2 regions of the Paenibacillus sp. Mc5Re-14 genome follow, and region 1 is predicted to be linked to the other one. Evidence: riboswitches for the same ligand, from Rfam matches in the RefSeq annotation. Region 1 holds a riboswitch; the other holds the start of a gene.
What was found. A riboswitch is a leader RNA that binds a small molecule or an ion and turns the genes downstream of it on or off. The one in region 1 is predicted to bind FMN.
Positions count from the first base shown of each region.

Region 2: linked by a shared signal. The riboswitch ahead of BN1546_RS05045 (DMT family transporter) and the one ahead of ribE (riboflavin synthase) in region 1 are both predicted to bind FMN.

Region 1 is NZ_CVPD01000001.1:4,908,827-4,912,249, forward strand. It holds gene BN1546_RS22295 (thiamine pyrophosphate-dependent enzyme) at 1-677, shown strand, start outside; gene BN1546_RS22300 (IDEAL domain-containing protein) at 898-1,365, shown strand; FMN riboswitch at 1,434-1,606, shown strand; gene ribE (riboflavin synthase) at 1,936-2,601, shown strand; gene ribB (3,4-dihydroxy-2-butanone-4-phosphate synthase) at 2,676-3,359, shown strand; gene ribE (6,7-dimethyl-8-ribityllumazine synthase) at 3,390-3,423, shown strand, end outside.
Region 2 is NZ_CVPD01000001.1:1,070,447-1,073,869, reverse strand. It holds gene BN1546_RS05050 (methyl-accepting chemotaxis protein) at 1-681, opposite strand, end outside; gene BN1546_RS05045 (DMT family transporter) at 925-1,872, opposite strand; FMN riboswitch at 2,043-2,187, opposite strand; gene BN1546_RS05040 (ABC transporter permease) at 2,313-3,005, opposite strand; gene BN1546_RS05035 (ABC transporter ATP-binding protein) at 2,998-3,423, opposite strand, start outside.

The DNA.
Region 1 (3,423 bases):
GACGTAATGAAATTGTGATGTCGGATGATCCAACCTTTATCATGATCAGTGGTGACGGCGGGATGGATATCGGTATGGGTTCTGCAATTGGTGCGGCTCTGCGTAACCATAAACTGATTATGCTGGAATATGACAACGAGGGGTACATGAATACAGGTTCGCAGCAATCGTACTCCACTCCAATGGGGCATATGACCAGTACATCGGGTGTAGGGAAAATGCAAAAAGGGAAGCAAGGGCATCATAAGGATACCGTACAAATCATGGCCGCCTGTAACATCCCGTATGCTTTTACCGCAGCCGAAAGCCATCCGCAGGATATGCTGCGCAAAGCGGCCAAGGCTCAATGGTATGCCAACAACGTCGGTACTGCTTATGGTAAAATTCTGTGCGCTTGCCCGCTCAACTGGAAATCCGAAGACAGACTGGGTACTAGCATCGTAGGCGCCGCAGTCGAATCTTGCTTCTTTCCTTTGTACGAAATCGAGCAGGGAAGCACGACGATTACGTACAATCCGGAAGACAAGGGAAAACGGATTCCAGCCGCAGAATGGCTGAAATTAATGGGTAAAACGAAGCATCTTCTCAAAGAGGAAGCAACGATGGCTACCTTTGAGCAGGAGATTGAGCGTCGCTGGACTATCCTGAAAAAGAAACATGAAATTTCGGAGTTATAATTCTGTTTTTTTGCATAATAATCGTGTAACATTGTTAGCCGCTGTTTCGGCACCAGTTCGATTGAGATTCCTTGCGCTTGCTGCGCAAGGAATCTTTTTTTGCGTTTATGGATTGAGGCATAAAAAAACAGGTAATGATTTCCGATATAGGAGTGGAGGCCTATAGAAGGCATGTTATAAAGTTTTCTTCTGAATTTTAAGATGCAATGAGGTGCAGGTAATGATTAAGCTGAATACAGTTGAAATAATTGAAATTATAAAGAAGCAAATCCCCAAGGTTATGAACATCACGCCAGTGGAACTCAAGTTTACGGATGATTTTGGACGGGCATCGCTGGCGGCAACAGAACACAAATTCACGCTGACGAACCAGCATTATTCTGCCAAGGTGATGGATTGTGTGTTAGAAACACAAGTGCGCCCTATTTTAATGTGTGAAATTATTTATTTTCTAAAATGCGAGTTTATTGATGGGCATGTGGATGTGCGACTGGATTATGAAGCATGTTCTGAGGGAGAGCGAGGACCTGTTGCTTCGGCCGTTATTACCTTTGACCATGATACACAGCTTGGAGTCGACGAACTGGCCGATCTGATTGATCTGGCACTTCATATGAATGATAAAACCTGGTTTGAAGAACTCTCCAGCCAATATGTCAAAACCAAAGCAGGAGCTTCTATTAGATAACTTGCTTTTTTTTGAAGTCGGTGCTAATATACGTAACAAGTTTAATGTTAATTCAATTAAATAAGAGCAAGATCCTTCGGGGCGGGGCGAAATTCCCCACCGGCGGTGATGACATGTTTGTGAATCGCTTCTGTGAACACAGCATGGCTTAGTCCGTGACCCGGATGCTGAACAATCAGCAGAAGGTGGACCTGGTGTAATTCCGGGACCGACAGTATAGTCTGGATGGGAGAAGGATACGAAGCGCATGTGCATGACGTGGCATGTGCCAATTTTTAGCATACTTAAAAGTACGTATGGCTTATTTCGTTGTAGGACAGCATCAGACGATAGCTTTTTTTAGCTTTCTTTTTGATAACGTTCTGAGCGTAATTGCTGTATCTTCGATCATGCTTTCTTTTGGCAAACCTATGATTTCATGTCATTTTAAGACATACATGAACTGCGCTTGTATACTACATATGTGACTCTCATCACCCCCATGACGGATTGAATCCTGACTGGGGGTTATTTGCGCTTACAGCAGATGAATTAGGGATAAACTGAAATGTAGTGGAAAGGAGTGAAAGCATGTTTACCGGATTGGTCGAGGAAGTGGGTCGCATTCAAAGTATTTCTAAGAGCGGTGAAGCGATGGTGCTTGGGATTTCGGGTTCTGTGGTATTGGGCGATTTGAAAATAGGCGATAGTGTCTCGGTAAATGGTGTTTGCCTGACGGCAATACAGATTGGTACTAAAGATTTTAAGGTTGATGTGATGCCAGAGACTTTTCGCAGCAGTAATCTAAGGGAACTCAGATCCGGCAGCCGAGTCAACCTAGAGCGAGCGATGGCGGCGAATGGAAGGTTCGGAGGACATATCGTACAGGGACATGTGGACGGGACGGGTACGATTCGCGGAGTAACATCAGACCAGAATGCAGTTGTGTTCGAAGTTGAGCCTTCTGATCAAGCATTATTTAAATATGTTCTCCTCAAAGGGTCAATTACAATTGATGGTATCAGCCTCACAGTCGCGCAGCGGACGAGAGATAGCTTTGCCGTATCTATTATCCCCCATACCTTAGCCGAAACGGCCTTACAAGCCAAACGTGAGGGAGACACTGTGAATATTGAATGCGACATATTGGGCAAATATGTGGAGCAGCTTTTACATTACAGAGGTTCAGTACCGATGGAGAGAGCAGATCAAGCTCCTCTTAGTTTGGACTATTTGGCGAAACACGGCTTTGCTTGATACAGCCTGATACAGAATGATAGAAAATTTGGTTCAGGAGCATTCGTGACATAAGACATAAGGAGGAGAGGGTTATGGATAGAGGCATCCAAACAAGTGCGACGACAAACATCATGGAGCAGGGCGAGTTGCACCATGACGAAGAGATTCGATTGGATTCCATCGAAGAAGCATTGGAGGATTTAAAGAACGGCAAAGTCGTTATTGTAGTGGATGATGAACAGCGGGAAAATGAAGGCGACTTTATCGCTTTGGCTGAGAAAGCATCGCCTGAGGTCATCAACTTCATGATTACAGAAGGTCGCGGGTTGGTCTGCGTGCCGATCACACAGCACAGAGCCGAGGTATTGGAATTGCATCTTATGGTAGAGCAAAACACAGATTTTCACGGTACCGCCTTTACGGTATCGGTAGATCATATGAAGACAACAACGGGGATTTCAGCGGCCGAGCGCTCTTTGACTGTTCGCGCCTTAGCCGACGAAGCAATCACGGGCAGCGATTTCCGCAAACCTGGTCACATGTTCCCGCTAATTGCTCGCGATGGTGGGGTCTTGCAACGCGCCGGTCATACTGAAGCGGCTGTCGACCTGGCCCGACTCAGCGGCTTTAATCCCGCCGGGGTCATTTGCGAAATTATAAAGGAAGATGGCTCAATGGCCCGCTTGCCTGATTTGGCCGTGATCGCCAAGCGACATCAATTGAAGCTGATTAGCATTCAACATTTAATTGAATACCGTCGTCGTTTGTCATTGTAAAAAATTCAAAAAAAAGAGAGGTTGATAAGCATGGCACGTTTTCTGGAAGGTAATCTTGTATCAA
Region 2 (3,423 bases), 3.8 Mb from region 1:
GTCAAAGGCTGTTCCAGCTCCAGATACAACTTTATGATCAGAATCAACAATGATGAGTCCTCCGCGTTCGCCTATCTTAACAGACTGCAGACTGTCCCCCATCTTGTCCAGATTCAAAGCCAATGCAACAGCCCCTTCACCGTTCTTCAGCGTTGCCGATACATTAACTACTAGGTTCCCTGTCGTAACGCTGGCAACTGGAACACCGACAAATATGTTGCCCTTATGTAGCATCGCATTTTTGTACCATTTTCTCTCCCTAGGATCATAATCAGCCTCCTTTTTTAGCGGAGAACGGATATATTCTCCTTTCGCATTGCCAAGGAGCGCGGCATCTAACTCAGGATGAGCTTTGACGATGTCATCCAACTTTTTCTGAAGGGCTTCTTGGTTGGAACCAATGGAATCAGCCTGGATTTCACTGGTAAGAACGTCCACGTCCTTCATGATCGGGGATACATACTGATTGACATTGCTTTGGATCAGATACAGATTCGTGTATACGGAATTAGCCATTTGCTGACTGAGCTGTGTCGTCGCCCCCTGATAAGAAAAGTATCCAATAAGTAAGCTCGGAATCAATAACACAGCCAAAAAAGAAATGATTAATTTTGTCCTCATTAAATAAAACTGCTTGAGAAACCTGTTCCACCACGGAACTGTTTGTTTTTCTTTAGTCATGTTTTTTCTCCTCTGTGTCTGATGGTCACTACATTGTTTTATTCGACAGAAATCGACTAATTTTATAGATGTAATCTTAAAAAATGATGAATCAAGGCATGTTTTAGGTACATTTTTTAAAAAATAGTTCTTAAGGGCTAATCACGGTATGAATATGCATACATAAAAAGCCAAATCAGAGATGCAAAAGCACCTTCATGATTTGGCTTGAGGCTTGAGGTGAGTATAAAGCAAATGGATCTGTTAATTTTTTTGCTGACGAGAAATCATAAAGAGTGTAACCCAGATAAGCATAAAACCAGTTAATTGCGCTACGGTAACGATTTGTTGGAAAGCGATCCAGTTAATCACAACACCTACCATAGGAAAGCTCAATTCTGCCATCGTAGCATAAGAAGCTTTGGTTGTACTTAAGCCTTTGTAATACAGTAATAAGCTGAGAAGACCCGGAAGCAATGCCTGCAGCAGCAAGTTGATAATTACAGCTGCGCCCGCCCATGTACCTGTAGGCATATTCCACGGAGCATGCTCCACAGAGGTGAGAACAATGAGCAGAGGGAGCGCCACCATGAAGCGAAGGGAGGTTACCGTTTCATATTTCATCGAACGGAGCAAGTAGCTGCCCATAACGGTCGAACCGCCCCACAGAATCGCTGCACCCAGTGCAAGCAGACTACCAACTTGAACAAAATCATGAACATGTCCAAAGGGAAGCGACCAACCGAAGGTCAGAAGATACGTCCCGAACAGAGCGATGACAATTAATATTCCAAAATGACGCGGTAACATTTCCTTCAATATCACGCGGGCCAGAATAATAGCAACCAAAGGTTGAAGCTTCTGAAGTAAAAGTACGGCATTCAGATCACCGTTGCTGAGCGCCATGGTGAAAATCACACTGGCCAGTGCCGAGCCACCCCATGAGACAAACAAAATAGCGAAAACCTGACGAAAGCGTATCGTTTTGAGTTCCTCGCGATGCTTCCACAGCATCGGCGTCAGAGCGATAAAGAGTAGCGCATGCTCCATCAGTACGATTTGTGCTGAGGTAAATGATTTTAACAAAATAATACGAAACAGCGGGTCTGCGCCCCACAAGGCCGCTCCAATCGCGACTAGCCAAAAACCGCTTTTCATGTGGGAGCTACGATCAAAATCCTTGGATGTTAGTACAGTTGATGATTGACTCATACTTATTTAGCTCCTTGCGAATACAGGACCGGTGGCACAAAAACCCCCGTCCATGGCGAAGGCCATGCAAGACGGGGGTTGATCAAATAAACTTGCCGTTTGATGCAAGTTAAATGAAGTCACTGCACAACCATAATGCAGTATTCATCGACTTTGCGGCATGTTCATATTTCGATCTTCTTCCATCCGGACTTTACCGTCGGCTTTGGCATCTCACCAAATCAGTCCGTATCCTGTTGCCGGATACAGAGTCGCGGGCTTAGCTCCATGAGCCATACCGCCGGTTGGGAATCTCACCCTACCCCGAAGATCCTTATTCCGTTTTTTAATTTCTCCTATAGGATATACCTGTTTTAGAATGAAGTCCAGTGAAAAATGTGTGTATATCAAGCAAGGATTTTCATCTTTTTATGAAAGCGTTCTATGTTTAATCCTTATTACTAGGCAATATCCTTATACTCAATGCGCCGAATGGCTGCATAAGCCACAAGCATTCCCAGCACAGAGAAGCTGATTTGCACGGGAGCAATGGAGCTAAGGGTAGCACCGTTATTATTGGAGAAAAGCAATGCTACAATCAGAATTGAGGTCACAATGGTCGTGGGTACAGAGTATCTTCGCATTCCCATATACAGCGGAACCAATCCCATAAAACTGGCGGCAACGGCATTGATTAGCGTGCGCGCTGATTGCTCGGCTAGTATGGAAAGAGTGAGCTTATCCGGTACAATTATGACAAACTGGTTGAGCAAATGGATCGCAGCCGTAATGATGATTTCCGAGATTACAATAGACAAGAATGTAAACAGCAGCACAATCAAGAGCTTGGCGATCATTAGCTTTTGACGATGAATCGGATACATGAACAAGATTGTAATCGATTTGGATTTAAATTCTCCTACGATAAAACGGCACAGTAGAACGGAGGCAAATACAATAAACGTTGCCCTCACCATATTGTCCATAAGATCGAGAAGCTGAGCGTACTGTGTAAATTCGGGTACTCCTTCATTTTGGCTGTCCAGTGCAATAGTACTGAGCAAACCTAGAATGCAAGCGTTGGCGATCAGCGCTGAACGGATATAACCCGCCAGATGAAGCTTTTTCATCTCCAACTGTATCAATTTAAGCATGGTGATCCCCTCCATGTAACAGACGTAAAAAGTAGTCTTCCAGCGTACTGCTTTTCTGATGAATGGAATCGACCTCTACATCATTTAAAATGAGCGTTTTCGTAATTTGCTTCTGCGGTACACTAAGATCGTAAATACGTATACTCTGTTCATTGAGCACCCTTATATTATTCAGACTCAGTTGATGTGAGAGGATGTAGGCTGCTTTTTTACAATCGTTGGTCGTAAATTCGATATATTCCGTATTGGTATCCCGTACCTGTTCCATCGAAACTTCCTCAATCAGCCGTCCGTGATTAATCACGCCTATTGTATCCGCAATCTGCTCAATTTCCGCTAATAAATGACTGGACACGAGCAGCGTCATCCCATATTCCTTGCATAGCATATGGAATAACTGCCGAATTTCCTTGATTCC